Regions from separate parts of the Paenibacillus sp. JNUCC31 genome, predicted to be linked through region 4. Evidence: riboswitches for the same ligand, from Rfam matches in the RefSeq annotation. Region 4 holds a riboswitch; each other region holds the start of a gene.
What was found. Region 4 has a riboswitch for thiamine pyrophosphate ahead of JNUCC31_RS16935 (ABC transporter substrate-binding protein). Riboswitches for the same ligand answer to the same signal wherever they lie in the genome.

Region 1: linked by a shared signal. The riboswitch ahead of JNUCC31_RS01450 (thiamine phosphate synthase) and the one ahead of JNUCC31_RS16935 (ABC transporter substrate-binding protein) in region 4 are both predicted to bind thiamine pyrophosphate.
Region 2: linked by a shared signal. The riboswitch ahead of JNUCC31_RS19300 (ABC transporter ATP-binding protein) and the one ahead of JNUCC31_RS16935 (ABC transporter substrate-binding protein) in region 4 are both predicted to bind thiamine pyrophosphate.
Region 3: linked by a shared signal. The riboswitch ahead of thiC (phosphomethylpyrimidine synthase ThiC) and the one ahead of JNUCC31_RS16935 (ABC transporter substrate-binding protein) in region 4 are both predicted to bind thiamine pyrophosphate.

The regions. Positions count from the first base shown of each region.
Region 1 is NZ_CP062165.1:358,520-366,351, forward strand. Features, by position in the region: gene JNUCC31_RS01415 (thiamine diphosphokinase) at 1-385, shown strand, start outside; gene JNUCC31_RS01420 (C40 family peptidase) at 666-1,166, shown strand; gene JNUCC31_RS01425 (winged helix-turn-helix domain-containing protein) at 1,303-2,073, opposite strand; gene JNUCC31_RS01430 (MoeB/ThiF family adenylyltransferase) at 2,153-3,202, opposite strand; gene JNUCC31_RS01435 (thiazole synthase) at 3,199-3,966, opposite strand; gene thiS (sulfur carrier protein ThiS) at 3,969-4,172, opposite strand; gene thiO (glycine oxidase ThiO) at 4,169-5,395, opposite strand; gene JNUCC31_RS01450 (thiamine phosphate synthase) at 5,400-5,990, opposite strand; TPP riboswitch at 6,295-6,404, opposite strand; gene JNUCC31_RS01455 (ABC-F family ATP-binding cassette domain-containing protein) at 6,540-7,832, opposite strand, start outside.
Region 2 is NZ_CP062165.1:4,416,758-4,424,589, forward strand. Features, by position in the region: gene thiD (bifunctional hydroxymethylpyrimidine kinase/phosphomethylpyrimidine kinase) at 1-731, opposite strand, end outside; gene thiM (hydroxyethylthiazole kinase) at 728-1,540, opposite strand; gene JNUCC31_RS19290 (ABC transporter substrate-binding protein) at 1,854-2,921, opposite strand; gene JNUCC31_RS19295 (ABC transporter permease) at 3,083-3,895, opposite strand; gene JNUCC31_RS19300 (ABC transporter ATP-binding protein) at 3,882-4,649, opposite strand; TPP riboswitch at 4,827-4,929, opposite strand; gene hisC (histidinol-phosphate transaminase) at 5,046-6,158, opposite strand; gene JNUCC31_RS19310 (ATP-binding cassette domain-containing protein) at 6,183-6,959, opposite strand; gene JNUCC31_RS19315 (ABC transporter permease subunit) at 6,983-7,768, opposite strand; gene JNUCC31_RS19320 (ABC transporter substrate-binding protein) at 7,796-7,832, opposite strand, start outside.
Region 3 is NZ_CP062165.1:4,186,630-4,194,461, forward strand. Features, by position in the region: gene JNUCC31_RS18260 (lipoate--protein ligase family protein) at 1-191, shown strand, start outside; gene JNUCC31_RS18265 (hypothetical protein) at 262-486, shown strand; gene JNUCC31_RS18270 (Fe-Mn family superoxide dismutase) at 638-1,957, opposite strand; gene JNUCC31_RS18275 (alpha/beta hydrolase) at 2,156-3,184, opposite strand; gene JNUCC31_RS18280 (IclR family transcriptional regulator) at 3,555-4,298, shown strand; TPP riboswitch at 4,418-4,531, shown strand; gene thiC (phosphomethylpyrimidine synthase ThiC) at 4,898-6,682, shown strand; gene JNUCC31_RS18290 (hypothetical protein) at 7,416-7,832, opposite strand, start outside.
Region 4 is NZ_CP062165.1:3,896,846-3,904,677, forward strand. Features, by position in the region: gene JNUCC31_RS16925 (ABC transporter permease) at 1-438, opposite strand, end outside; gene JNUCC31_RS16930 (thiamine-binding protein) at 438-728, opposite strand; gene JNUCC31_RS16935 (ABC transporter substrate-binding protein) at 949-1,989, opposite strand; TPP riboswitch at 2,216-2,328, opposite strand; gene JNUCC31_RS16940 (hypothetical protein) at 2,475-2,687, opposite strand; gene JNUCC31_RS16945 (VOC family protein) at 2,760-3,146, opposite strand; gene JNUCC31_RS16950 (DUF2798 domain-containing protein) at 3,335-3,835, shown strand; gene JNUCC31_RS16955 (MFS transporter) at 4,268-5,503, opposite strand; gene serS (serine--tRNA ligase) at 5,887-7,182, shown strand; gene JNUCC31_RS16965 (Ig-like domain-containing protein) at 7,760-7,832, shown strand, end outside.

The DNA of each region.
Region 1 (7,832 bases), 3.5 Mb from region 4:
TTTTGAAACAGCGCTGGATCTTGAACCTACCGATATTCTGATGCTGGGTGCAACAGGTACACGCATGGATCACACACTCGCCAACGTACATATTATGGTTCGCGCTATGCAGCATCATATTTCCTGTACACTTCAGGATGAACACAATTATATGATGCTAACGACCTCCGAAGCTTTTGTGGAAGACCGTGGTTATGAATATATCTCCCTGCTACCACTAACCAATGAAGTGACCGGTATTACATTGGAGGGATTCATGTACCCGTTAGATCATGCCACCATACGCATGGGGCAGTCTTTGGGAATTAGTAACAAACTGCTCGGAAAGTCGGGTAACGTCTCGATCGAAAGCGGGTTATTACTTATTATTCAGAGCAAAGATTAACGTTTTGAATATACTTATTACGATTCTGTAATCTATAACTATGGTTTAAAATAATCGTCAAAACGTCAAAAGACCCTTGATATCAAGGGTCTTTTGACGTTTATAATATGGGTTGACTCGTCAATGATTAATTTTTTGACATTTTTAATGGTATTTTAATAAACAAACCGAAACCGTTGCGGCCCTAAGCTTTGTCGCTACTCATCCAATTTTTAGGCTGTTACAAAGCTGTTATACTCGCTCTAGCAACTAAACGAAAACGAATTTTGGAGGTACTCACATGAAAACAAACATCTTTGTCCAAAAGGCCGTAACCGTCGGGTTGTGCGCTACACTAGGTTTTGGAGCTGTATTAATGACTAATGCACCTGTTGCACAGGCAGCAAGCGCTTCTGTTTCCACAGGGCAACAAATTGTAAATTATGGTAAGAAATTCACAGGAACTCCATATAAATTTGGTGTTTCAACTTCTACTACCAAAAATTTTGACTGCTCTTCTTTTATGAAATACATCTTTAAAAAGTATGGTGTAGACTTGCCGCGTACATCCGTTAAGCAATCCAAGGAAGGCGTAGCAGTGTCCAAAGCAAATCTGCGTGTTGGAGATCTGGTATTCTTCTCCAGCGGTAGTCGCTCCACTGGCTCCAATATTACTCATGTTGGAGTATACGCAGGAAACGGAAAAGTTCTGCACACGTACGGTTCTCCTGGTGTAACGCTTTCCGATTTGAACTCGGGACACTGGAAAAAGACTTATATCAAAGCTCGCCGCGTATTGTAGTTCAAATTCAAAAATGTACCAAAGCGAGTGGGGCCGGATCTATTGATCCGGTCCTTTTATATTTACCCGATAAACTGCCCTCCCCAAACTGGAGGTATGTGGAAAACATGATCCGGTTTTTGGTTTATACTCACTTTTATTCGGTATGCAGCATATAGCCGACTCCACGAACCGTATGAATTAATTTCATGTCCCTCCCCTTATCCACCTTTACCCGCAAATGTTTGATATATACGTCTACCACATTGGTATCCATTGCAAAATCATATCCCCACACTTCTCTTAAAATGACGCTCCGCGCACATGCCTCGTTGACGTGACGGGCAAGAAATTCCAGCAATTCGTATTCTTTCGGAGTAAGCATTAGATATTCACCTGCTCGGCTCACTCGACGTGAACGCAGATTCACTTTTAGATCATGCACTACAATGACTTCTTCATCTTCCTGTGAGACATGTGCAAACACACGTAACAGATTTCGCACTCTGGCCATCAGCACATTACGATTTATTGGCTCTTCCATCACATCGTTAGCGCCATAGTCTAGCCATTCCACAATTAATTCAGGAGAGATCTTGGGAGTTATAACAAGAAGTGGAGAAATCGCGCCAATCTGTACTAACGATTCCAGTCCAGCCTTCACCTGATCTTCCTGATTTTTTTCATTAACTAATATGATCATGCTCAGTTCCGTCAATGGTATTTTGGAACCACGCTTCAATTCAGACCATTCCATTAGTTCAACATGATATCCTTCAGCACAAAATACGTCTTTAATATTTGTAACCTGCTCTCCGCTGCCAACCAGTAACATGGATGTTTTCATTTTTTCACCCGGCCTGTCTCTATACGCTTGCTGCATGGTTTCCTTGCTAACGGTCAATTTCTTCTTGTTATCACGTAGCATCGCAGCAATGTTGTATGTCTATCATGCCGTAAAATGAAAAAGTCCATTCCTCAAAGGAACAGACTCAGAGCATTATGTTTCAACCAAAATATCTGTGAACCAGTGTACGGGCCTCTGCGGTATCTTTTGTTCCATGAACAAGAACCCGCCCATCCTGAAAAATGACCATTCGGTACGTTCCAGTTGTAAAAGAGACCAGAAACGGATTGGCTTCCACTTTGCCATCATCCAGTTTCTCCAGACGAACAGCCGTTTGTTGCAAATCCAGTTTCATTTGGCGTGAAGGGCGGATCTGGACTGTATCCCTGCCACATAACACGTCTGTTTTTTCCAGATTGGAGGCAGACAGGTACGGATATGTAGCTTTTTGACCACATGATGGGCAATCTGCTTTTCTGGCACCGTCAACGTTAATGGATATGTATTCATTCCTCCACACGTCAAATGACAGTAACTTGCGTCTCAAGGCATCTGAATTGCCACTAAGTAACTTCATGGCTTCTGCTGTCTGATTTGCCGTAACCATCTGCACCGCTTGAGGGATAATACCTGACGTATCACAGGTGTCTCCACCTAACGGAACCTCACCTAACAAACAGTTTAAGCACGGGGTTTCTCCTGGCAGAAACGTGTAGGTAATTCCATAACTGCCGACACATCCGCCATAAATCCAGGGAATGCGGTACTTCTGAGACATGTCATTAATTAATAAACGTGTATCAAAATTATCCGTTGCATCCATAATCAAATCTGCACTTTGAACCAATTCTTCCAGTTCATCCACTCTCACGTCCATTACTTTGCCTACAACTTCAACGGTAGAGTTAATGTCAGACAGACGCTTCTCGGCTGCCAACGCTTTGGGCATTCGCTGAATGGCATCTTGTTCTACATATAACTGTTGTCGCTGGAGGTTGCTCCACTCCACATAATCACGATCTGCAATGGTAACGTGGCCAATACCTGAACGTACCAGTGTCTCTGCAATGCCAGTGCCAAGCGCACCTGCACCAACAATTAATACTCTGCTGTTACTCAATCTGTCCTGACCTTCCTTACCGATCGGAGCGTACCGTTCCTGTCTGGAGTAACGGTCTGCCTGCTCGGAGGGTCGTGTCTGATTTGTCATGTATGAACCATTCCTTCCGCCGGACTACTTGCTGCCGCGTAACGCTTAATGGGAATCATGCCTGCCTCATAAGCCATTCTGCCTGCTTCAACCCCCATTCTCATGGCCTTAGCCATCTTCACAGGGTCTCCCGATCCGGAGACAGCCGTATTCAACAATACACCGTCTGCTCCCAATTCCATCGCATGAGCCGCATCTTTGGGTGCTCGAAGCCCTGCATCCACAATGACAGGAACGACGGCTTGTTCAATAATTATCTCCAGATTATAGGGATTAATAATTCCTCTCCCTGCCCCTATGGGTGAAGCCCCAGGCATGACAGCATGTACACCGAGTAGTTGCAATCGCTTGGCCAAAATAACATCATCCGAGATATAAGGCAGTACCGTAAATCCCTTTTCAAGCAATATCTCACATGCTTTATACGTTTCAATCGGGTCAGGAAGCAATGTGATTCCATCGCCGATGACTTCTACTTTTATCATATCACAAAGTCCTGAAGCCCGGGCAAGTTCAGCGATTCGCACTGCCTCCTCTGCCGTTGAAGCACCCGCTGTATTGGGAAGCAGGGTATACCTTTTCAAATCCAGCGTGTCCAGAAAATGTTGTTTGTTTCGATCTTCCAGATTCAAACGCCGAACAGCGAACGTTAACACTTCCGTACCTGCCGCTTCAACCGCCTGGCTCTGCACGTCCAAATCCGAAAATTTGCCTGTACCCAGAAGTAGTCTAGATCCGAACGTATAATTCCCAATCTTCAACATAGTTAACCGCCTCCCACAAAATGTACAATTTCAATCCGATCTCCGTCTCTTAATGCCGTCGTCTCATGGTATTCCCTCGTTAAAATTTGCCGATTCAATTCAACCACTACGGTTTTTACTTGCAGATTAAACGAATGGAGCAATTTGTCCACACGATTTAAGCTATCTTCAATTTGCATGGTTTGTCCGTTGACAATGATATTCACTGCAATATCTCCTTTCGATTCATACGATCCGGACTAAGGTCCTGAATTCCCAACGCTTCGGAAGTTTTACCGTAGATTATATCAGCCATTAAGCTGCCCGTAATCGCACTAAGCAGTATGCCATTACGATAATGTCCAAAAGCAGTGAATAACCCGGGAATACTTTCACAAGCCCCTATGTAGGGCAATCCATCCGGAGTCGAAGGTCTAACACCCGCCCATGCCCGGAGAAAATGCGCTTCCTTCATGCCAGGCACCCAGCTTGTCGCAGCTGTAAATAGCTTCTGAATCCCCTGTACCGAGACTTTTGTGTCTGTTCTTCCGGGAAGGCTGGTTGCACCGAGCCACACTTCCCCATTGGCTTTTGGGACAATATATATATCATCTGCATACACCGTTTTGTCAGGTCTGTATCCGATGTGGCGAGGTGAGAAATGCACCGCTGCAATCTCTCCTTTCACAGGCAAAACAGGCAAAATCAGCCCTGCATGTCTCATCAACTCTTCTCCCTGTAACCCTGTTGCAACAATGACGTTCTTCGATGTCATCGTTCCAATGGAAGTTCGGATCCCTTGAACTCCGTTCACATCTATATGCAAACGGACATCCTGTACGCCTTCCATAACCCTTGCACCCATGGCTTGAGCCGCCCTGACATACGCCTGCGTGAGATTAACAGGAAGGATCTCGCTCTCGGAAGGTCTGTAATATGCACCATAGATATCCCTGTTTAACCATGATGCTTCCTGTTGGACAGAGACACGATCCCACCAAAAAGGTTCATCAGAGGAGTTCGAAGATCTGTTATTTTTGTAATTGCTGACCTCACTGTATGAACGAAAGGGAGTAATAAACCCATATTGCTGCAAACCCATCTCCACTCCACTAAGTGAACTGATTCGTTCCTTCTGTTTATGAAGTAATTCTCTGCTCTCCTTCGCGAGCCTCGCCATAACGGCATGAGTGAATCTCTCACTGTCAGCAGCAAGCATCCCGGCAGCTGCACAGGAAGTTCCTCCAGCGATCCGCGAACGCTCAACCAAAAGAACATCATGGCCTCGGGTAGCGAGCTCACATGCAATAGCACAACCGATCACTCCACCGCCTACAATAATGGTTTCAGCATGAAGATTGCCTCGAATTTCCGATCCAATTCTACTCCTTGATACTGCTCTTGGATGATAACCTGAACGTTTCCTTATACTTCTTGCTCCCTCTCTCATGATCTCATCTCCCTGGTTCGGCATACTTCTGTGAATTCGTGATCGCCCGCCGCAATGAAGCTGCTGCCAGTTCCGGGTTGTTGCTTGTCCAAATCGTAGAGATTACCGCAGCCCCTTTGGCGCCAGCAGTTCGGATAGCAGCAATATTCTCCGTTCCAATCCCACCAATCGCGATCACTGGAATTGAAACTTTGGTGCATACCTCAGCCAACGAAGCAAGTCCTCTAGGCTCGCAATTCGGTTTACTGGGTGAGGCGTACACATGCCCGTAAAATAGATAATCCGCCCCACGTTCTTCTGCAACTTTTGCTTCTTCCAGAGAATGAACCGACACCCCTACGCGAAGCCGATCGACTCTCCCCAGCTCCTTATCGTAGCTATGAATAGCAGCTTGGCCCCAATGCACACCACCAAACACCCCATGTTTAGCCAGCTGATCTGAGCCATTCATGATGATTCGGTTAGATGGAACACCCTTTTTTTTCAGGCTTTGGGCCCATTGTATCTGTTGCTCCAGGGTCAGTTTTTTTTCTCGAATGTGGATATAATCGACCCAGCGCCATACATCCGTGGCAGCATGCACAAAAGAGTTCATGTCACCTTTTCCTGGTGAAAGAGCATGCAGTTCGAATGATCCTCTTGTTACATGTTCGTGGAAGATTTCCGTATTGTTCGCCCTCCTCTTGCATATGATTACGCTGAAATAAACAACAAAAAAAGCCACTCCCGCAGGGGAGTGGCCACGAATTTAGTATTCATGGATCAACTGAATGACTGCTGCATACGGTTACTCACTGCATAACAACTACGGAACCCATAATTGTAACAATGTGTATATGCATGTTTCACACTGCAGGCAACATCGCAATAAAATCAACGATAATTGCTCACTTTGTCATTAGCTGAAACGGCCACTTCCCTACGCTGGTATGATCCAGATCAGGTGCAAAGGGTCCGGAATCTAATTCTTCCATCTCAGCCGCATCGTGCGGCCCCCCTAGTGTTCATATGAAGTTGTAGCCTATGTTACCATAGACACCTTTTTTTGTCACCGTACATTTCCATTGATTACGTTGTTCATTCATGCTTAGGGTTGATGTAGTTATAAAAGTAGCTGATCTTGTTCGAGGTTCGAAGATACATACTATTGTTTCTCGGACCAAGCTTCAACATCCCATGTTTTGGTTACCCAGCTTTCATAGAACTCAGGTTCATGTGATACGAGCAACACGGTACCCTTGAATTCTTGCAAGGCGCGTTTTAGCTCTGCTTTGGCTGTCACATCCAAATGGTTGGTCGGCTCATCGAATAAAATCCAGTTGCTTTCACGCATAAGAAGCTTACACAAACGAACTTTTGCCTGTTCTCCACCACTAAGCGCGTTAAGCGGACGGGTGATATGCTCATTTTTCAATCCACATCGTGCGAGATGGCCCCGGACTTCATTCTGTGTCAGATGAGAAAATTCATTCCACACATCTTCGATCGGAGTAATATTACCTGCACGTACTTCTTGTTCGAAATAGGCTGTTTCCAGATAGTCACCCAAGAATGTCTTACCGCTGATTGGCGGGATTTTCCCAAGGATGGTCTTCAGCAGAGTTGATTTACCTACACCGTTACACCCAACAATGGCAATTTTCTCACCACGCTCAATCGTCATCGTCATTTTGGGCAATAATGCATATGAATATCCAATTTCAAAATCAATACCCTCAAAGACGGTTTTGCTGCTCGCCCGGGCATCCTTGAATTTGAATGTGGGTTTGGCTGCTTCGTCTGGACGATCGATCCGTTCAATCTTGCCAAGCTGCTTCTCACGGCTCTTGGCACGACCGGAAGTGGAAGCGCGGGCTTTGTTCCGCTGAATGAAATCTTCCTGCTTCTTGATAAATTCCTGCTGTTTCTCATAAGCATCAATATGCTGCGCCTTATTCATGTCGGCCATTTCAAGGAATTTGTTATAGTTCGCTGCATAACGCGTCAACTTGGCAAATTCCAGATGATATATAACGTTAACGACCTCATTCATAAACTCCGTATCATGCGAAATCAGAATAAACGCATACGGGTAATCCTTCAGGTAACGCGTCAGCCATTCAATGTGTTCCACATCGAGATAGTTCGTTGGCTCATCCAGCAGAAGAGCCGTTGGTTTCTCCAGTAAGAGCTTGGCAAGCAATACCTTCGTACGTTGACCACCACTAAGCGCGGCCACGTCACGATCCAGACCGATAGCGGACAAGCCAAGTCCATTCGCCATCTCTTCCACTTTCACATCAATCAGATAAAAATCACCTTGCTCTAATTGTTCCTGAATGTCACCCATTTCTTCCAGCAACAATTCAAGCTTGTCCGGATCGGCGTCTGCCATCTGATCCGTGATGGACATCATTTCTTTTTCCAACTCAAGCAAGGGCAGGAACGCCTCTTTGAG
Region 2 (7,832 bases), 520 kb from region 4:
ATGGCTGCCTGAATGAATGCACGCGCAGTCGTGACGGCAGCCAGCATAGCTGAGCCCTTCGCCAATTCGGCAGTAATGGCTGCAGAATACGTACATCCCGTTCCATGGGTATGCCGAGTCACCACCCGAACGTTCTCCAGGTAATGAAAAGACTGCCCATCGTAAAGTACGTCGACAATCATGCCACTTCCCTCATCATGACCACCTTTCACCAAAGCATACGTGGAGCCCATCTGCACAATCCGCTTTGCGGCTTCTTCGCGCTGACTCAGATTGGTAATAGACATTCCAGTAAGAAGCTCAGCTTCCGGGATGTTCGGTGTCGTGATCAGGGCATGAGGTAGCAGCTCTGTAATTAGAGCCTGAACGGCCTCCTGTTGTAGCAGAGTAGCGCCGCCTTTGGCAACCATAACCGGATCGATGACCAGATTGGACCAGCTGTATTGCTGCCATTTCTCGGCAACCAGTCGAATAATCTCGGCACTATAGAGCATACCCGTCTTCACTGCTGTAGGTTGAAAATCATCACCGGTCGAATCCAGCTGTTGAGCAATACCTTCATATGAGATAGGGAAGACGCCCTGCACACCGGTTGTATTTTGGGCAGCGATAGCTGTAATTACAGTCATGCCATATACACCAAGCTCCTGAAAGGTCTTTAGATCGGCCTGTATTCCGGCACCGCCGCCATTATCGGAACCTGCAATCGTCAAAGCCTGCGCAATACTCATTGTGCACCTCTATCAATCCGGCGAACCTGTGCCCGCTGCGCGAGAATGTCAGGTGTTACTTGGGCCAGTTGGTTCAGCAATTCGATCTGGAAGCTGCCCGGTCCAAGGTCAGCGGTACGTTCCGCCGCAATCTCTGCTGCAACGCCATAGAAGGCGAGAGCTTCCACAACACTGCTCAGCAAGTCTTCACCCGGTTTTGCTATGGCTGCAAAAGCACCGATTACTGAGCTGAGCAAGCAGCCTGCACCAGTCACTTGGGTGAGCAAGACATGTCCATTACTCGTCAGGAACGTCGTTTGCCCATCCGTAATGACATCCTCGCGTCCGGTAATGACGACCACACAGCCGAGTTTTTGTGCTGCACGTTCCGCTATTCCGATTCGATCTCCCTCACCTTGACCTGCATCCACACCTTTGATGTTCCAACGCTCGCCGATGACATTAGCGACTTCCGCCACATTGCCGCGCAACACCGTGAGGCGAAGCTCACGAACAAGTATCTGAACGGTTTCTGTACGATAGGCGGTTGCGCCAGCGCCAACCGGATCGAGCACCACAGGCACATTATTTGCATTCGCCGATTGACCAGCCAGGCGGATCGCTTCAACTACCCGTTCGTCCAAAGTGCCAATGTTCAATACAACTGCTCCCGAAATTTTGGCGACATCAGCCACTTCTTCATGCGCATAGGCCATAAAGGGAGATGCACCTAGTGCGAGCAAACCGTTGGCCGTAAACGGAGCAACGACAATATTCGTAATGTTATGAACGAGTGGATTTTGTGTACGAACACGTTCCAGATAAGACATATGAGTTCCTCCTTATAAATAAGCAATTTAATCAACAAAAGCAGGCAGGGTTACCCTTATACGCATAAGTTTTCAAGGTTGTTGGGTAGCAGGATTTTCATAAATGATTGAGTTATGAGTTAAAGGTCATTCTCGGATAGCTGCAATGTCCATATAGAAAGACTAGATAAATAATTCATCTACTTAATAAAAAATCCATATATTCTATAGAAATTTTGTACAGTTATTGAATACCGAAGAAACTCATGTGGCAATTTCCAGCATTGAATTTCCTACTTTAAGATTTTCTTTGATCTGATCCAGCAACCGATGTCTACTCGCCCTGCAAGTTGATAAAAGCATCCTCAGCCTTCACGGAACCGGGAATCAATTCACTTTGAACCAGCCATGCACGTACGTTTTTCCAAGAAGAGGCGTCCTGCCCGCCAAACGGCTGACCTTTTTCATTCATCAGTGGCAGTAAAATATTCAGGCTTTTGGTTTCGATCTCCGGGTCAAGTGGAGAAGTTTCGTTCTCATGCGCGAGCAGAATGTTCAGCGCATCCTCGGGGTGCTCTGTCACATATTTCTGTCCTTCCTGCATCGCTTTGATGAACCGGGTAAGCTGATTCTTTTTCAATTCAATACCCGTGTCACTTGCAGTCAGTACCAGCTCATAATAATCAGGTACGCCGTAATCAACGGGATTGATCGATTTCATGGCATGGCCTTCCTTTTCCAGAATCAATTGCTCATGGTTAATAAAACCGCCCATAATGGCATCTGCCTGCCCGGAAGCCAGGGAAGGAATCAGGTCAAATCCCACATCTACCAGATTCATCTTGTCGGGATTACCTCCATCCTGGCTGATCATGGTACGCACCATTGCCTCATACAGAGGAATTGAGGAATAGCCGACCGTCAATCCTTCAAGATCTTTAGGCGACTTCACTTTACCGTCTGCTTCAGTTAATAGATGCACGAGTGGATGCCGAACGACGGCCGCAATGGAACGTACAGGAATGTTTTCCCCGCGCGCAAGCAAAATTTGCGGCTGGTAGCTCAGCGCCAGATCGATTTTTCCGGCAGCAACCAGTTTGAGTGAGTCATTGGTATCGGCAGGCATTTGAACATCAACATCCAGACCTTGATCCGCGAAGTATCCTTTCTCCTGAGCTACATAGATGAAGGAATGCACTGCATTCGGATACCAGTCGAGCATGATGGATAGCTTGTCTTTGGAATCTACTGACGTTTCGGTCACAGATGATTCTGTATCTTTGGTATTGGAAGCTGAATCCGTAGCAGGCGTGTTGGTGCCCGTCTTGCTGCATCCGCTAACGATCAGCAACAGAGCTATGAGCAGGAGAGGGAGCAGGGAATATATATGCTTATTATTCATTACGTAAAGTTCCTCGTTTCTTCCTTGTTATCTGTTATGAAATTCATAAAATTCTACATACCGGTGATTGGAAACCGATGTGCTGCTATGGCCTCCCAGCGGATAGTAAGGGGAAGACGCTAAGTAAGATAAACCTGTCCCGTCAGGTCTACCTCCGAAAGTTATCCAGCCTTTCTTCTACCTGCATGACGTGGTGCAGCGAATCTTCTCTCCATCCATGCAATGAGTACAAACAGGGCGATACCAAGCAGGGATAACAGCACAATAGCGGCGAACATCGCATCCGTGTTCATGTTGCTCGACATTCTGCGACTGAAATAACCGAGACCCTTGCTTCCACCGAGCCATTCCCCGATCGTTGCACCGACCACACAGTACACTACAGACATTTTTAGTCCCGAGAAGAAGGAGGGAAGGGCAAGCGGAATCTGGAGTTTGCGAAAAATATCCCACTTGCTGGCCCCCATCGTCCGCAGCAATTCACGCTGCTCCGGATCACCCTGGCGCAGTCCATCGTAGGTGCTAACTACAATCGGGAAAAATGCGATCAGGAATACCACCGCAACTTTACTCCACAGCGTGTAGCCAAACCACAGGATGAAGACGGGGGACAGGGCAATCAACGGAATCGTCTGACTGATCAAGATGAAGGGATATAACGCTTTTTCAATCGACCGATTCATATACATACCTGTTGCAAGTGCAATTCCGGCACCAATAGACAAGCCAAAACCAACGACAACTTCCATCAAGGTAGCGGGCAGATGTGTAGCCAGCAGAAGGTGGCGATGTTCATACAGCGAACTGGCAATCGCCGTCGGGGCTGGAATGATGAAGGAAGGCACCCATCCCATATGCACAATCCACTCCCAGAGGGCAAGCAGCAAGATCATGAGCAAAAGAAACAGACCATAACGGGCAAGCCAACCTCTTACGCTATGCTTCATGCTATCTCTCAAGTTACCGTCTCGCATGCAATTGTTCCTCCAGTAATCGTCTCATCTGAACGAGAGTCGGTTCGTAGATCATGTCCGAATGTCTTGGACGCGGCAAAGGTACTTCCATATCTTGCAGCTGTTGGCCTTGGCCCACTGGAGTTAACAGGATAATCCGATCACTGAGCAGCAGGGCTTCTTCAATGTCATGCGTGATGAACAACACGGTTTTGCCCAGGCTTTCCCACAGCTCCAGCAGCCACCGATGCATCTCCCGTTTGGTCAGGGCATCGAGTGCGCCGAATGGTTCATCCAGCAGCATGAGCTGGCCGCCTGTCAGCAAAGTACGAAGCAGCGCGACACGCTGGCGCATGCCACCCGACAGCTCGTCCGGGTAAGCATGCGCGTAGCCGGATAAGCCAAATCTGTCGAGCCCAGCGAGAATGTCCGCTCGCATCCTTGCCTTATCCTGCCGCCCTGAAGCAAGTTCGGAGGGGAGCATGCAATTCTCCATGACGGTTCGCCAGGATAACAGGAGGTCCTTTTGTGGCATGTAGGCCACCTGGCCCAGTCGCTTTCCTTCTTGAACCCAAGGAATTTCAATGGTTCCGTGGGTGGGCTCAAGCAAGCCTGCCAGCAGCTTGAAGAGGGTGCTTTTACCGGAGCCGCTGGAGCCGATGATCGAGACGAATTCTCCTCTCGCTACACGCATCGACACATTGGAGAGCACAGGGGAATCCCTTTTTCCCGGGAAAGCATAGCTCATGTTGTGAATGGTGATGTCGTCACCCATTTTCTCGCTTCCTTTCCTCCTCGTTATCAAACAAACAGCAAACTGCGGGATCTCTAATTACACCTTCTGATCTGCCCGCAGAACGCGAAAAAGACCCACCCATTTCCGGAGAAATGAGTGGGTCTGTAAGTTCAATTCACATTAAATTTCATCATCAACATGAAAAAATCCACTTACTGAAAGGCCGCTCCACTTCCCTCCGCTGGTATGATCCAGATCAGGTTCAAAGGGTCCGAATCGTTCGATTCGTCTCAGCCGCAAGGCTCCCCTAGTGTAATGTTCAAGATATGCAGTTGTGTACTCAGCATATATCATAAAGAAGCGGAATGTAAAGAGCCTGATCAGGCAGGTCGTGGTGAGGAAGATAAATGAATGAGGGAAGAAGTCATATACCGACTAGGGAATGAGTGCGCCCAGCTCACGGATCAAACGGGCAATCTGCTCAGGTGTACCAATCGTAATCCGAAGCCAGGTAGGCATGCCGAATTCGGCACCGCCGCGAACAGAGATGCCTCGGTTCAACAATTCTCTGGTAATGGGGCCACTGTCCTGTAACAGATCCACCATGATGAAATTCGTTTCGGAAGGGATGTAGGGTAATTTCCACTGATCAAAGGATTGCATTAACGTTTCCCGTCCCTGACGATTGTAGTGCAGGCAATGAGAGACAAATTCATGATCATCCAGGCTGGCCGAAGCAGCGGCTTGGGATGTGGCTGTCAGACTGATGGGCAGCTTGACCCGGTTAATGCCTTCAATGATGCTTTCATTCCCGATGCCATATCCGATTCGCAGGCCGGCCAGCCCATATATTTTGGAGAAGGTCCGCAGAATAATCAGATTATTGTACTGTTCCAGCAGCTTAACCGTATCCGGATAATCTTCGCTTTCCGCGAATTCATAATACGCTTCGTCCAGGACAACCACGACATGGGAGGGAACATGTTCAAGTAAACCAAGCAGGGCATCTGCCGTGAAAATGGTTCCGGTCGGATTATTCGGATTGCACAGCCAGATGATTCGGGTTGAAGCATTGATCCGTTGCCGGAATTGCTCCAGGTCCAGCGAATGGTTGACCAAAGGCACTTCATGAATAACACCGCCTGCCAGCAGGGTAGCGCCTTTATACCAGTTAAAGGAGGGCACCGGAATGAGTGATTCCTCGCCGGGATTAAGATAAGCTTGGGCGGTAAGGGTCAGTAGCTCGAACGATCCACTGCCAAATACCAGTTGGGAGGTACGCACACCCAGCCGCTCCGCAAGTTTGTCACGCAACAGTTGGCTGGAACCGTCGGGGTATTGTGCCAAAAGATCGGAGCCCAGGGATCGGACTGCTTCCGCAGCCAAGGGAGAAGAGCCAAACGGATTCTCGTTCGCTGCGAGTCGATCGACACTTTCCAGTCCCAACTCCCGCCGAATCTGTTCCATGGATTTGGCAGGTGTATAGGCTGGAATTTGATTTAACAGGTCTTTGACAGGAGGAGAGGGAATGGGTGAAAGGGATTGCATGATCATACCTTCTTTCCAGTGGAATTAGATCGAGAATGATATCTGTTTCTGGGCAATCTGCTGTGCTGTTTCTTGTGGAGGAGTCAACAACCGATTAAGAATCAGGTTTTCAAAATGAGCAAACCCGCTGTCCCGAACGCGTGGCCGCTCCAGCGTAATTCGGGTATCCATCGTTATATGACCATCCTCGATTAACAGTACCCTGTCAGCAAGTGCAACCGCCTCGCTGACATCATGAGTGACCAAAATGACGGTCAGCCCTTCTTCTACCCACAAACGTTCGATTAATTGCTGCATCTCAATCCGGGTTAAAGCATCCAATGCACCCAGCGGTTCATCCAGCAGCAGTAAGCGAGGATGACTGGCGAGTGCGCGTGCCAGAGCGACACGTTGTTTTTGCCCGCCCGATAATACTCCCGGCCAGTCGCCTTCACGCTCTCCGAGTCCTACATTGCGAAGCGACTGGCGTGCATCTTCCTTGTTCTTGTCGGGGATGCCCAACCGTACATTGTCGAGCACGGATTTCCAAGGCAGCAGCCGGGCCTCCTGAAACAGAAACCTTGTCTCGGGTGCGGTACTGCCAAGCTTTCTATTGCCCAGCATAACGTTACCTGAAGAGGGGGCTTCCAGCCCGGCGATCAGACGCAGCAACGTACTTTTGCCACAACCGCTTCGTCCAACGATGGCTACAAATTCCCCTTGTCTCACACTGACGTTGATGTCGGATAGAATCGTGCGCTGATCATACGATTTCTGAACCCCATCCACTTGCAGAAAAGGACTGATCTGACTTGTGCTCATGAATAAATTCACGCTCCTTCACATTACTTGCGGGATAGAGCCGGGTTCCAGCGCAGCCAGCGCCGTTCCAGCCATTTGGCGATGGTGTCAGACAGCTTGCCCAGCAGGGCATAGAGCAGAATGCTTAAGACAATCACGTCCATCTGCATGAATTCCCTTGCGTTCATCGCCATATATCCAATCCCCGCATCCGCTGCAACCGTCTCGGCTACGATAAGTGTTAGCCACATGATGCCAAGTGCGTACCGAATACCCACCAGAATGGAAGGCAGCGCACCAGGCAGGATAATGTCCTTATAAAGGGACCAACGGCTGAGGCCATACACTTTGCCCATTTCAATCAGACCGGGATCGACCGACCGTATGCCGTGGAACGTATTCAGATATACCGGAAAGAATACGCCCAGGGAAACGAGAAATAATTTGGCTTCTTCACCGATCCCGAACCACACAATAACGAGGGGGATCAAGGACAGATGCGGAATGTTACGGATCATCTGGACCGAGGAGTCGGCGATCTTTTCCGCAAGAGAGGAAATGCCATTCAGTACACCCAGCAGGAAACCCAGACCTCCCCCGATGACGAAACCTCCCAAAGCCCGCCTGGCGCTGATACTTATATTGTTCAGCAACTCACCGTTACGAAGCAGACGAAAGAAGGCCTCCAGTACCTGAGCGGGACGGGGCAAAATATTGGCTGCAACGACTCCAGACGCAGTGAGCCATTGCCACAGAGCCAGAATGAGCAGTGGTACAACAAAAGGAAGACATTGGTTAAACCATGCCCGGTTAAAAGTGTTAGAACGCACGTTATACATACCTCCTTGCTTCGTTCGTTATTGGCTACCAGGAGCTGGAAGCTGATCACTAAGA
Region 3 (7,832 bases), 290 kb from region 4:
CCGATGTCCGGCCTGGAACGATGGCGAGTCTGCAGGAACTGGCAGGTGTCCCTTCTGCTGCGGCGTATACCGCATCGCTGGTGCGCACACTGCGGCAGCGGTATCCCCTGGCAGAGACAAACCGAGTGTTGACCGTGGAGCAGGAAGCCGTAAGACTCACAGCCGAGCAGATGAAGCTGCGCTACGATTAGGTTCACAAGCTTGGACTTGGAATTGGGTAATAGAGATGATATGATGTGATTTCGAAAGGAGAGTGTCTACATGGAAACATTAAGATATACGTATTTATATGAGGTCATTTCCACAGGCGAAAAGTCTGAATTCAGCCAAATGGCAACAAGCAAGGAAGAAGCAGCTGCCCTGATCGTTGCCCGTATCGCGGATCTTGAATTTACAGGTGAAGAAGATATCAAGCTGGGCGATCTGATCGCGATTAGCAAACAGGTTGGCGACAACTATGTGGCCTGTGAGGGTTGCGCCTCTTAATGGCGTGAAGTTCATAGAATTATCCTGATACAAGCAAGTCTTCTTGGATCAAGAGGCTTGCTTTTTTTTGCGAGTTTCAATATAAGAGATACCTTTCAGTCATCCGGCTGAAAGATATCTCTTTTTTGGCATATTTCCGAATGTTTAATTCTCAGTAAGGCGGCCACAACAGCTTGCGTGCGGTCTCGTAACGTTCTGCCACAGCAGGCCAGTACACGACATTCCACCAGTTCTCAATATATTTTTTTCGTTCATTTTGGTGTTTCAGGTAATAGGCATGCTCCCATACATCGAGTGGTAAGAGTGGGACGATGTCGGATTGGGACAGGTTCTGGTGTTTCTCCGCCTGCAGAATCTCCAATCTGTGCGCCCGTGGGCTCCAGACCAGCATGGCCCAGCCACCGCCTTCCACTTTGTTGGCAGCTTCGGTGAATTGATTTTTGAACGCTTCATAGCTGCCGAAATCCCGCTTGATCTGCTCTGAGAGCATACCGGAGGGTTTGCCTCCACCCTTGGGATTCATGACCGTCCAGAAGATCGTATGCAGGTAGTGGCCTGCACCATTAAAGGCGAGTTCACGTTCCCAATGTTTGATGAGTTCGAAGTTATTCTTTTTCCGCGATTCCGCCAGTTTTTTCTCTGCGGTGTTCAGTCCGTCCACGTAGGATTGATGGTGCTTGTCATGGTGAATGCGCATCGTCATCTCATCAATATGGGGCTCAAGGGCGTTATAAGCATAGGGCAGGGGAGGGAGAGTGTGTCCACCGATGGGAACAGGCTTCTCCTTGACCGGCGCTGTCGAAGAGGTGGATGAACCCTCTGTAGTTGGAAGACCAGACTGAACAGCCGCAGATGATTGTGCCTGCTCCGATGGATGAGGGTTCAATTTTCCAACGGTAGGCGAAGGATCTTCCGTTGCTTCACGATTGGACTGCCCAGACTCGTATGGCGGGAACTTCTGTAGATTGGGTTCTGACGGGTACCCCGAGGTTTGAAGAATCTGATCCAGTGAAAAAGATGGGTCAGCCGCCAAATCCCGCATAACTCCAGGCTGCTTCAGCGTATCGAGCACCCCCAGGAAATACTCGGATTCGCGAATGAAATGCAGGAGAACCACTTTGGCGAGTGGCACAGCCTGCACGGCGGTACTTTGCTCCAGCAGGACATACAACTGTCTAATGAACTCCCGTGACTGTGAGCAGGAGGCGGCGATCAGTTGTTCGATGCAGCGGATGATGTAGGGGGCTGGAGGGTGAGTTCCTGGCAGGAGCTGCTTCAGCAGTTGATTTGCCGTTCGCTCACTATTTGCAAAGGTAGCCTCCCATTCTTCAAGCAGCTTGACATAAGAGGACTCAAGCTCAGGAACCAGTGCTCGCAAAACGATCGTATGCTCCTTCTCCTGCTCTTTCCAGAAACGGATCTCTTCGAGTACCCGCAGAGGCAGCAGATGCCCATATCCATACCAATTCATATACGGTGAACCTCCATTCAAATTGAATTCAAATTCAGACCCAACAGCAGAAATAAAATTGGCTAGCCCGGTTCGCTCCATTTTAATGTACAAGCTAGAGCTGTCTTTAATTACGTCCCAAGAGTATATTCTCCCGGCATGTTGTCCTATGTGTACATAAAAAAAAGAGCCCCTAAGGGCTCTTCAATTACCGAATCATCACGATTCTCCGCTATTGGTATTATCCACATCATCGCTGCTTGTCTTCGTCACATGACTCAGGAATGTGGAGACACGGCGCAGATATTCCTTCGGATGCTCCCGGAAGATCAGCTCATGATGCGCATCGTCCACAATCCACTCATCGGAATACGGATTGGTCTGGTTGGCAGCGAGCAGCTCCGCAATAGGGTAAGGGGCTTTCTCGTCCTCGGTACCATGGATGAAGAAGATCGGGAAAGGATAATCTTCTTTTTTCACTTCCTGATACGGAATTTGCTGCAATCCGGTTCCGTTCAGAATCGGGAACAGCAGGTTCATAATCTCCAGCGTAGGCTGACGCGGCAGATCAATCTGATTATGGATGTTGTGGTACAGTGTATCCGGCTCCAGCAGGAATGTGCTGTCCAGAATCATCGCATCCACATCTTTGGTAATAAGTCCAGTCTGGAGGGCCGTACCGGCACCCATGGAGAAGCCCCATACGACAAGTTCCTGAGCTCCGCGCTGCTTGGCAAATTGAATGGCACCAAGCAGCTGCTGGGACTCGGCTTTACCTCCTGTAGCGACGGCCTTGTTCACCTGGGAGGCGAAGCCATAATCGAACATCACCACATTAAATCCGAGCTGGTGAGCATAATGGGCCAGATCATACATCGGAACCCAGGTTTCCTCACGATTCGCACCATATCCATGGCTGAATATGATCGTTTTGTTCGCATTATTGTCAGCTGGGATATACCAGCCCTGCATCGTTCGACTGCCGTCAGCTGCCGGGAACGTGATGTCTTGATACTTCATGTTCTTGGCCTGCATGGGATTGGAGAAGACGGGCGCCACAGTTGGATTGGATAATACCCAGGCAATATACCCGTGTAGTGCAATGAAACAAAAGAGCAGAAAAAATACAACGGAGAGCAATAACGCCACGACAATATGTTTGAACCGGATCAGCCTCGGTGATAACGAAGAGGGCAGATCGGACACTTTCGTTTGCAGCGGGGCTTCGCTCTGGGATGTCTGATACATGATTGCCCCTCCTTTTAAAATCAAATGAAGATAACAACGAGACGAACAGAGCGGATAAATGATAATGATAAATGATTTTTCTGACTACTTATGAAGCAAAATCTGAATTTAATATATCTTTATCGTATGTTCCAATATAGTCAAAGTCAATTGATTGGAGGCATTTGTTACGCAATTGTTATATAGTTCTGAAGATATATGGTTAACATTTCCTAAGGGTGCAAATTGCAGGGGATTTATATTTATAAAAAGAAAATATTTACACTTCTCCCTATTCCATATTGGCGCTTTTGGTTTACAGATGAGACCGTTTCTCATATAATTTATGTAACCGAGTTTCATGTGATGAAACATGAGGAGGATAACATCCATGGAAGACCGCAAGTTAACCGTCCGGGCTGTAGAACGGGCGCTGGATATATTATTATGTTTTACAACCCGTAGTGATCTGGGACTCACGGAAATTGCCAGCCAGATCGGTCTGCACAAAAGTACAGTCCACCGTCTGATGGCAACTTTGGAGGAACGAGGATTCGTCATCCGTGATGCAGCAACCGAGAAGTATCGACTCGGCATACGTATATGGGAGCTGTCTGCACATATGTCTCGAAGCGATGATCCAGCCATTCTGCTCCTTCCTGCGATGGAGCGGCTAAGAGATCGGCTGGGCGAAACGGTGAGTTTGTATTTGCGTGATGGCAGTGAGCGGATTCGGATTCAAGCCGTGCAGAGTGATCAAGCGATTCGCCGTGTGGCTCCGGTGGGAGTGAGGCTGCCGCTATCCGTGGGAGCGTCCAGCAAAGTGCTGATGGCTTTTGCGACCGAAGAGGACCGTGAAGATCTGATGAATGGGCCGGAATGGCCTGTATTTATCGATCCCAAAGTGTATCTTGCACAGATGGGTGACATTCGTGAACATGGATACGCAACGAGTTATGAGGAACGTGAGCCGGGAGCAGCAGCCGTATCTGTCCCTATTATGGACCGCAGAGGTAATATCGCTGCCGCCTTGTCGTTATCCGGCCCAGTTAGCCGCCTGTCCCAGAAGACCTTGCACGAATATGCACCTGTGTTGAAGGAAGCTGCCACACAGATGGGACTTATGCTGTCCTGATTTCAGATTTCTGGAATATAAAGGTTGTCTTTTTTATTTCGATACGCTACTCTGTAATGGACGGCCTCACAGGCCAGCATAACTGAATATGGATCTGCAGCGTATATGCTGCAACTTGTTAACGTTACTGGGGGAGTCCGAATTGTCCGGACTGAGACGGAATCGCATGAGATTCCGGACCCTTTGCACCTGATCTGGATCATACCAGCGTAGGGAAGTAATCGGCGATACGACCACGAACACCACATATGTGACTTATGGATGGACTCCGCTCTGGAGCCTGAATGAGTTGCATGAGTGGTGATGGACATAGGCCGGTTCCCTTGGGAACCGGCTTTTTTATATACCGTATACAGGCGGAAGACGATACCAGAGCTGCTTTTTGGACAAGTGCCAAGAGTGGTTGGCGAGCGTTGGGGAGGAAGTTTTTTTTGCCCCGAATGTCTGTATTACTTGGAATGTGATGTCCTTATCTTCTGGTGTATGACCGCTCTTTCTTTTTCTGTGTTGTGGATGATCCAGGACTGTGCGCAGAGCTATCAATCCAGTCGATTACCAATGAGGAGGAGACAAGAGCGATGAGTACAGAGAACAGAACGATGGGACAAGACGAGCAGGATCAGCCGTTGGAAAAGAGTACAGGTGCGGCCGGACGGGTTCAGCCCTTCCCGGGCAGCCGCAAAGTGTACATTCAGGGCTCACGACCGGACATTGCTGTACCGGAGCGTGAAATAGCCCTTCATGACACGAATACTCCCCAAGGGGTGGAGCATAACGAGCCGCTGCGTGTCTACGATACGAGCGGACCAATGACTGATCCCGGATTTCATGCCGATATCCGGGCAGGGTTGCCCGCGCTGCGTACCCGCTGGATTACGGAGCGTCAAGATGTTGAGGCCTACCAGGGACGAATGGTAAAACCGGAGGATAACGGATTGAAACCGGGCGGGAAGCGAGCTGGAGCCGAGGAGTATCCGGGCTTGCGTGGTAAACCGCTGCGGGGACAGGCTGGGCGCTGCGTGACCCAGATGCATTATGCAAGGCAGGGAATGATCACCCCTGAGATGGAGTTCGCCGCCATTCGTGAAGGGGTGGAGCCGGAGTTTGTGCGGCAGGAGCTGGCGAGTGGCAGGGCCATCCTGCCGTCGAACATCAATCATCCGGAGAGTGAGCCGATGCTGATCGGGCGTCATTTTCACGTGAAGATCAACGCTAACATCGGAAATTCTGCTGTATCCTCCTCCATCGAGGAAGAGGTGGAGAAGATGACATGGGCCGTGCGCTGGGGCTCGGACACGGTGATGGACCTGTCCACAGGTCGAGACATTCACACTACCCGGGAATGGATCATCCGCAATTCACCTGTGCCGATTGGCACGGTGCCGCTCTATCAAGCGCTGGAGAAGGTCAATGGCGAAGCTGAAGCACTGACCTGGGAGTTGTATCGAGACACGCTCATCGAGCAGGCAGAGCAGGGCGTGGACTATTTTACGATTCATGCCGGCGTGCTGCTGCGATATATTCCAATGACCGCCAAACGGATGACCGGCATTGTGTCACGGGGTGGGTCCATTATGGCAGCATGGTGCCTTGCGCATCATCAGGAGAATTTTTTGTATACCCACTTTGAAGAAATCTGTGAAATTATGAAAAGGTATGACGTGGCGTTCTCTCTAGGGGACGGACTGCGCCCGGGAAGCATCTACGATGCCAATGATGAAGCCCAGATGGCTGAACTGGCTACGCTTGGTGAACTCACGCAGGTTGCCTGGAAGCATGATGTGCAGGTGATGATCGAAGGTCCGGGACATGTGCCGATGCACAAGATTAAGGAGAATGTCGATCTGCAAATGGAGATCTGCAAGGAGGCGCCGTTCTATACGCTGGGACCGCTGACGACCGATATTGCACCAGGATATGACCACATTACCTCAGCGATTGGTGCAGCGATGATCGGCTGGTTCGGCACATCGATGCTCTGTTATGTTACGCCAAAAGAACATCTGGGCCTGCCCAACAAGGATGATGTACGGGAAGGGGTTATTGCCTACAAGATCGCTGCTCATGCCGCCGATCTCGCGAAAGGCCACCCGCGTGCCCAGCGTCGGGACGATGCGCTGTCCAAGGCACGGTTTGAGTTCCGCTGGCGGGATCAGTTCAACCTGTCACTGGACCCGGAACGAGCGCTGTCCTATCATGATGAGACGCTGCCAGCCGAAGGGGCCAAGGAAGCCCATTTCTGCTCCATGTGCGGGCCAAAATTTTGCAGCATGCGTATAACGCAAGATATTCGTGCCTTTGCCGTGGACAAGGGACTGTCCGAGAATGAGGCCGTGGTTGCGGGCATGCAGGAAAAGGCAGAGGAATACCGGACACGCTCCTAGGCGTCGTTACAACGCAATCTGGACAGCCTGACATAGTGAAAAGCCGTTCCTCTCCGTGATCGCGGAGAAGAGCGGCTTTAACTTGGGTACGTGGTGCGCACACTTACTCTTAAAGAACAAGAAGTGCGACTCAATATATGTTTATCAGTTATAGGTTGATTGTCTAACAGATGCATAATAATATGAATATAAGTAAAAACAAATAAGAGTAGTCAGGCCAATGGCTACTCCTGCACAGCATTTGCGATGGGTATTCCTCCAATTACAGCATCTTAAGACGAAGTGACCCGTCAGGCCCTCAACCTGTGGCGGGTCACTTCTTTTTTACGGTCTATGTATGTCAGGAGTGCAATAATTAACATTGCGAACAGGCAGCCCCTAACGAACCGAGCACACGCTATTTGCCGTAATTTCAACAGATCTGCGATTTAACGAGTCACAGAAACGTTATTTCTTGAGATGCACGTCCTGCTGTACTGAAATCGCATGTCTGGACCCCATTAAGGTGGCTCAGGTTCGTTAAACTTAGCAGATCACGATAATTCTGCTAATAAGACGGGCTGGTTTCGTTAGAGTTTTTGCTCCAATCTAGAGCAAGAGAACTTCTGGAACAAGTTCTTCAGATGAGATGTCGCATCACTGACTGATCTTTGGCGTGGCGTTACCGATATAAGCAGTCTGGAAAATCAGTTTTTATATCGACGCACCGCTCATACGCACTTACCGCTCAACATTAACGCCGAATTATGTTCAAATTCTTCTCCAAATACGCCGCAAGCGAAGTCAATGGACTATAGATCAACATGCCTGCGTCTGCGGTGACACGCGCCGCTGCGGGAGCCATGGACAGTTGAGCAGCGATTACCCTTTTAGTAGGGAACTGCTCAGCAATTTGCTGTAATCCAGCACTCACCGCCGCTAGATAGCCTTCCTTATCGCCTCGCATAATTAACTCAAATGTCCCTGGGATCAGCACCGCTTCAGTCCCCATGGTCACGGCCTCGTGCAGCTGCTCATGTTCATCATTTTGCTGCAATGCCTGATTCACCCGCGCCATCGTTCCTTCAATCGTTGCAGGGTTGGTAAACGCCAATATGAATCTCCCCGGTACCCGTTTCATTTCCTGAAGTAATGGATCATCAATGCCAAC
Region 4 (7,832 bases):
ATCGGTGCGGGTCAACCCGTCCATGGCGGCTACAGCCACCGGGAAGAAGCAGACCAGGATGATGGTAATCAGTTTGGGCAGCAGCCCAAATCCGAACCAGATCAGCAAGAGCGGAGCAAGCGCAATGGTCGGTATATTTTGGCTAAGAATAAGTAATGGATAGAGTGCAGATTTCAAAAATGGAATCAAATGCAGCACCATTGCAATCAGTAATCCCACGAGCGTACCTGCTGCAAACCCTATCAATGTCAGCTGAATTGTTGCCCATGCATGCATGCCAAGTCGCTCGGATTGGGATGCTGCTTCATGGGCGATGTCCGAAGGCGCTGGCAGCATCCATTTCTCGATATGAAACAGGGAGACGGCTCCCTGCCATACCGCTATAAAGAGAATAACCGCCACAAAGGGCGGCCATACGCTTTTCCAATAGGCATGCATTAGCGATATTTCTCCGTCAGGGTGTCCATGCTGAAGCCGCTCGGGCTATGGGCAATCTTGATCTGTGAGATGATGCTTGGGCTGCCAGCTTCCACGAGAACTTCGTGCATTTTGCGGACAACCTCAAGCAGTTCCTCCAGTTCTCCCTCCATCGTGGTATCGAGTGGGTTAACCTGATATTTTAATCCCGACTGCTGGATAACTTCGATAGCACGATCAACGTAAGGATAGGAATTTTCGCCATTTGGCGTTTTGGGAATGACTTGAATGCTAAGCAGTGTACTTGCCATAAAAGATCACGTTTCCTTTCGAGTTAAATTGCATGAGTTAAACCAGCTTTACACTTTACCACTTCGATTGCAGTACCCTCTTCCGATCGCTGTTATCCCCGGATTTTTTGATTCCATTTTCCTCATGGGGGAAATCCGGGGATAAAGGCGACCACTTCGTTTCTACAGATGGGTTCTGCACTCTTCGTTCTGGTGTAAAAAAGTTAAACTTAAACAATTTTTATTGGGGTAGAAACTCGTTTGTATACGCTTTGGATACATCAACCTGCTGATCAAGCAGTTTTTTGCTAAACATCCAATCGGTATAGTTCTGCCATACTTCCTGCTTCTGCTCACCCCAGCGCGGTGCGTCATCCTGATATTTCGGACTCAGCCACTTCTGGCTCGCGAGTACAAGGTCCTTGTCCAGATCCGGTACGGCCTTAATCAGAATGTTGGCAGCGTCTTCGGGATGTTCGATCGCATATTGATATCCTTCGGAAGTCGCCTTCAAGAACGCTTTAACCAGCTCGGGATCGTTCTGAATCGTCTGTTCATTGGTCACGAGTACAGGGGTGTAGTAGTCCAGCGCATCGGAATAATCCTTCACATACAGCATGTCGATGGGTTCTCCGCGAAGCTCGGCTTCAATACCCGTCCAGGCGTAGAAAATCCAGGCAAAGTCGATATCGCGTTTCACAGCTGTGAAAAAGTCTGCATCGCCCATGTTAATATTTTTTACTTTGGATACATCAGCGCCTTCGCCTTCCATAATGGACTGCATCACGGCTTCTTCTACCGGTGAACCCCAGCCACCATAGGTTTTGCCTTCAAAATCTTTGGGAGACTTGATGTTCCGTTCCGCCGGAGCGGCAAATCCGGATGTATTATGCTGAATGACTGCAGCGATGGACACGAGCGGTACGCCCTGTGTGCGGGCCTGGGTCACGCTCTCCTGATAACTTACGCCAAATGGCACTTCATTCGAAGCCACCATTGTATCCGCGCCTCCGGCACCTGGCTGTACAATCTCGACATTTAAGCCTTCGGCTTTATAAAAACCCTGATCTACGGCCGCATACAGGCCGGTATGATTCGTATTTGGTGTCCAGTCCAGTACCACTTTAATATCCTTGAGGGCTGCATTGTCACCTTCATTGCTGTTTTCGGTGCTGCTGCTGCCATTTTCTCCTGAAGGTGCAGCTTCTTTGCCGCCACATGCGGCCACAGCCACTAGTAGTACACACAAGAGCAATAGGCCCATCATTTTACGCCATCTCATCGTCATTTCTCTCCTTCATGTTGTCCGGCCAGTGGCGCGGGGTACTCCTTGGCTTCATATCCAAGCTTCTTGCATAAATCGACAGATTTATACCAGCTATGATCCGGATGACGTCTTTTTTTCAGCTCTTCTGGCTATGTAAAAGAACATTAAAAAAGCGCCCCGTTACTCCGGGACGCGTGCAGGCGTTAGAGATGTGGCACTCAGCAAAGAGGCTAGGCTGGGCCAATTCGATATACTCCGATTCCTACGCTGGCATGATCCAGATCAGGTCTAAGGGTCAGTATCTTGGTGGGATACACTCTCAGCCGGCCAATTCCGACTCCCCTGGGAAACTATGAAGTTACGGGCATTACTAGGTGTAATTATAGGCCAGAGGCCGATGCATGTCCAGTCAGGAACTGGATAGGGGCACGTATGAAGTAATCAAAGAGGCCCTTATACATGCGTATAACGACCTCTGTCGATGTGTGATTTTTTAACTTTTATCGTGGAGAATCATATAAGGAAATCTGACTGAGTGCAAAAGCATCGGCTTTCGGTTCATAGCCTACCTTTTTCTGAGTGGATTCGAGATTTAATCGTTTAAACCGATTATTCGAGATCCCATGCAGTATGGTGAAGGGCTCCAGATCTGTAGCTGTAATTGCTTTGAACATCAAATTACACAAGTCAGCCGGACTAATATACGCGCTCATATCCCTTCCTCCAGCGCGGGTCCATCCGGTTGAAAATCATCATATGCACCTATACATAGTCAGCTCCAATTCTTAGCGCTGGAAGAACTCAATCCATTCCTTCTCGGGTCCATAAATGAAGAAATAACGGTAACCGTTGGGCAGTGTAATGATCTCTCCATCAATAAACTCGGCCTCGGTTGCCTTAATGCGGTTGTACTCGGACTCAAGGTCATCGACATGGATGGCAAAATGGTGCACTGTTCCTTCGGAAGGCAGCTTGTCGCTGTATCCCTGAATCAACTCAATCTCAGTCTCGTTGCTTCCGTTGAAGCCGAGAAAGGCGAGCTGGATGACGCCGTTGGTATGGGTTACCCGGTCTTTCAATTCAAGACCAACAATCTCCGTATAGAAACGGAGTGTGGTCTCCAGATCACGAACGGCAATGCCAACGTGGTCAATGCGCTTTTGAAAACTCATAATCCAAATCCTCCTTATATTGAGTAAATATTTTCTACCATTTTAAGGGATATCATAGGACTGTGCTATGGGGTTGTCAAACAGGATTTTAATTTTTGGACAAGTCGGCAATGTTCACATAATGTTCACTTATGTGAGGGGGTTCGTCATCTCTATAATTACGAAGGTAAACAGAAAGGATGAGAGAATTGCCAACAACGAAGAAAGAACAAATTGTTTTTGGAATGCTGATGTGCACAGGGATGGTCGTCGTCATGATGACATTTAATTTATGGCACAATGGGTTACTCGGCAAGATGTCCCCGCTTGAGATATTACTTCAGTTCATATTATGTTTTGTCATCGCGTTTTTGGTGGAGTCTTTCATTGTCGGACCTGTAGCGAGAAAGATTGCATTCTCCTTGCCCTTCGACAAGTCCAATAAGATTCTGGGTGTGCTCGCCATGTCATTTTTCATGGTGATTGGTATGGTACTGATCATGTCCATGTATGGAATGATCTCGGCATATCTCGCGGATCAATTAAACGGGGCATCCATACTCCGTACGTACCTTCATACAATCGCTCGTAACTTCAGCCTGGCGCTTCCATATCAGTTGATCATTCTGGGGCCACTCGTGCGATATGTATTTGGTAAATTCATCAAGGATAATGGATCTGTATTGCCTGCCGTTAACAAAAGTGTGTGATTCAGATGGGCCTAAAGTATTTCCTGGGTAATCTTGTGCAAATAAATAGATCGTATGCTCACCTTTAATGAAAGGTGATCTGAGGCAAAGATAGGACACTTTCTACCATGATTACAGCGCTAACGAATCGAGAACATCTTATTGGGCCGGTTTTTAAGGAACGAAAAATCTAACGAATCTCAGCGGCGTTACTATGCTAAGAAACTGCAACGAGAGCTTGATTTGGAGCTAATTATCTAGAATAACGTCTCTAGGATTCGTTAGATTTCAAACATGCAGAAATGGAGATGAATAGCGTGTACCAGGTTCGTTAGAACAGAATAACGCTAAACAAGATGTCCACCGCCAATTCATGACGGTGGACATCTCAATCTCTATAATAGGTATTTTGTTTCTGATTCTAATTCTCAGGTTTGCCTCGACACATAACTGTTAAGTCACTGTATCGACCGCATGTTTGTTCTGCCATTGATACGTGATCACGCTAATGACAAGCAGCCCAACCGCAAAGATGGCGAGCATCCATGCGGATTGGTTAACTTCCAGATGATCCAGACTCCAGCCTGTAACCAAAGGCAGAATGGCACCGCCAACTCCACCTGATGCAATCAGGATACTGGGCGTCGATTCTTCGGTTCCAAGCAGCATTTTGCTGGCGAAGACGAGGGCGATGGAGAACACGCCAGACAGTGCAAGTCCCAGTAAGAGAATGATTAAAAATGCGGACCAGATCTGGTTGGTGAACGGAAAAATCATCAATAGCAGAACGGCCGCGAGGCAGCTGTACAGAACGTAGACGCGATATTGAAACTTCTCCGCAATATATCCGGCAAACAGCCGTCCAACAGACATGGCGATCCAGAAGCAGGTAACACTAAGCGCAGCACCTGCTTCCTTCATGTTCATTTTCTCAATCAGAATGGCGGGCATGAAGTTGGCAAGACTCATTTCGGTTCCAACGTAGAGAAAGAAAAACAGAACAAATAAAGACAGAAGAGCCAAATTGCGCCCGCGATAGATTGAACGAGATGGCTCAACGTCTGAAGGGGTTGTTCCATTTGGCGATGCAGCAGCGTGAGCGTGTACAGGAGTCTGGTCTGAGCTACGTCGACTCAGCTCGCTGTCCAGCTCACCGAATGAACTTTTGGCCCAGAAAATGAAGGTCATCGCTGCACAGACAGCAACCACAAGGAAAGACAGCCGCCAGTATCCGGCAGAGATTAGACCGCTGGCAATGAGCGGCATGACCATGGCCCCGATACCGAATAACACTTCGAGTCGGCTCATGGCGACCGCGGTATTATCTTTAATTGCAGCAATGATGATTGTACCGATGACAGCCTCAATCATCCCGAATCCGAATCCGGCTGCAGGAGCAATGACGTACATCCAACCCCAAGGTGGCAGCAGCATGTAGGATAACTCTGCAATGCAAAGCAGGGCCGCGGCAATTAATAGACCGCCTCGTTTGCCAAAGCGTTTATTCAACCACGGAGATAGTAGTACCCCACCCAGGAACCCGGCAAATTGGGCGAAAATAAGCGTTCCTCCTTGACTGTAATCCTTGCCATAATGTTCAAGGGCAACAGGCAGGATGGAGCCGAGAACTACATGGGCAAGTCCGATGAGGAAATAGGACAAGCATCCGATCCAAAGCAATTTTTTCATGAAGAAAAACTCCTTCTAAATATATGATGTATATGTAGCGAGTCTGCCATTCAGGAGCATTTCCCAAAAACAAACAATCTCTATCATAACAGGACATGTAAGGGGGTGCACGGATAACTTGCGATGAGGCGAACGATCGTATATACTGAAACACAACAATTACAGATCGGACCATGCCGTTGAAGAGCATCCAACTCGGAGGCGTTTTCGCCAGGGGAGCGAACATTTCCCCAAGTTAACCGGAACCGCCCGTTATCGCGGACCAAGAGGCTGAACCAGAATATTCTGGTTCGGCAAGTTGGGTGGCACCGCGAGCAGAGCGCTCCTCGTCCCAAGGGATGAGGGCGCTCTTTGTATTTTTACAGCCAAAGGAGACGGTGACCATGTTGGAAATGAAGTGGATTCGGGAGCATGCAGAAGAGGTGCAAGCTGCGGCAGACGGAAAACGAATCAATGTGAATATTCGTGAGTTACTGAAACGGGACGAAGAACGCAGAGCACTTTTGCAGGAAAGCGAAGAAGGACGCAGGGTAAGGAACACCTTATCAGCGGACATCGGCAAGCTGATGCAAGCTGGTGAGCGTGAACAGGCCGAGGGTTTAAGGGAACAGGTGAAACAGCTGAACGATCAGTTGGAGCATGTTGAAGCCAAGCTTGCCGTTGTGCAAGAGGAAGTGACAAGGCTGCAATGGTTGGTACCCAATGTCGTATCACCGGATACGCCAATGGGCGCATCGGACGCGGATAATGTGGAGCTGCGACGTGTGGGTGAGCTGCCGGTATTCGATTATGAGGCTAAGGACCACGTAGAACTCGGTGAACGGCATGATCTGATCGATATCCCGCGCGGGGTGAAGATTGGCGGAACACGAAGCTACGTGCTCAAAGGAGCAGGACTGCTCCTGCATCGGGCTGTACAGCAACTTGCGCTTGATCTGCTGTTGAAGCATGATTTTGTGCCACTGGAGGTTCCTTTGATGGTGAGGGAGAATACGCTCCTCAACACAGGATTCTTCCCCACAGGACGGGATCAGGTCTATGAATTGCAAGGCGAGAACAAATGGCTGGTGGGCACATCGGAAGTGCCGCTGGTTTCGTATTATGCGGATGAGATTTTAGATGTGCAGGAGCCGATCAAGCTGGCTGCCGTATCGACGTGTTTCCGCAGTGAGGTTGGCTCAGGCGGGCGGGATGTGCGCGGGTTGTACCGGGTGCATCAATTTGCCAAGGTGGAACAGGTGGTCATTTGTGCGCCAGCTGCTGAAGAGTCGGAACGTATGCTGCAAGAAATTACGGGGCACGCCGAGGAATTATTGCAATTGCTGGAATTACCTTATCGTGTGGTGGCTGTGTGTACAGGGGATATGTCGCAGAAAACGTACAAACAGTACGATATTGAGACCTGGATGCCAAGCCGCAATGCCTACGGAGAGACACATTCGTCGTCGAATCTGCATGACTTCCAGGCTCGTCGTTCCAATATTCGCTGTCGTGATGCCGAAGGCAAGCTGGCATACTGCCATACATTGAACAATACGGCTGTGGCTTCGCCACGCATTCTGATTCCATTGCTCGAAAATCATCAGCAGGCGGATGGAAGCATTCGCATTCCGGCGGCACTTCAGCCCTATATGGGCGGTACTGAATATTTGAATTTGCCAGAGCTGCATGATGAGTAATAGAAAAGTGGTTAGCTAAAATAGAAAGCAAACAAGGGGTGTCCCGTGAGTCATGCGCATGACTTATGGAGCATCCCTTGTTAGGGTTATTTTGTTCTAACGAATCGAGCACACGTTATTCGCTCCAATTTTCACAGGTCTGAGGTGTAACGAATCATAGAGACGTTATTTCGTCAAATGGGTTCGATTGGTAGCTTCTAACGCCATTTTATGACGGAATAACGTTAGTGAGATTCGTTAAAAGCTGTATTTTTTGATTATCGAGATTTTAAGATGCGGTAGGTTCGTTAGCGTAACCTTAAAGGTCGCTGTTTTCCCCAGTTTTCTTTCTGAAATCTCTTAGGCGGAGTGTATGTTTTCGAAGTAGCTTTCTTGCAGAAAGCTTGTAGCTTCGCTTCTTTAGGTTATTTCTGTCCTCTACATTGTCGTGTAATTGTTTATTTGAACATTTAATAGGAAGATGTCGAATGTTCCTCTTATCCGAAATATTGCTCCTACATTATTCACTATTATGCAATATATTTCCGATATAATATAATAGGAGTAAAATAATGGATTATAGGAGATGAACATGGAGATGAATCGAATGAAAATAGCATTGCGTGGGATGCTTGCTTTGCTCATCGTATGCACGATACTGGCTCCATCAC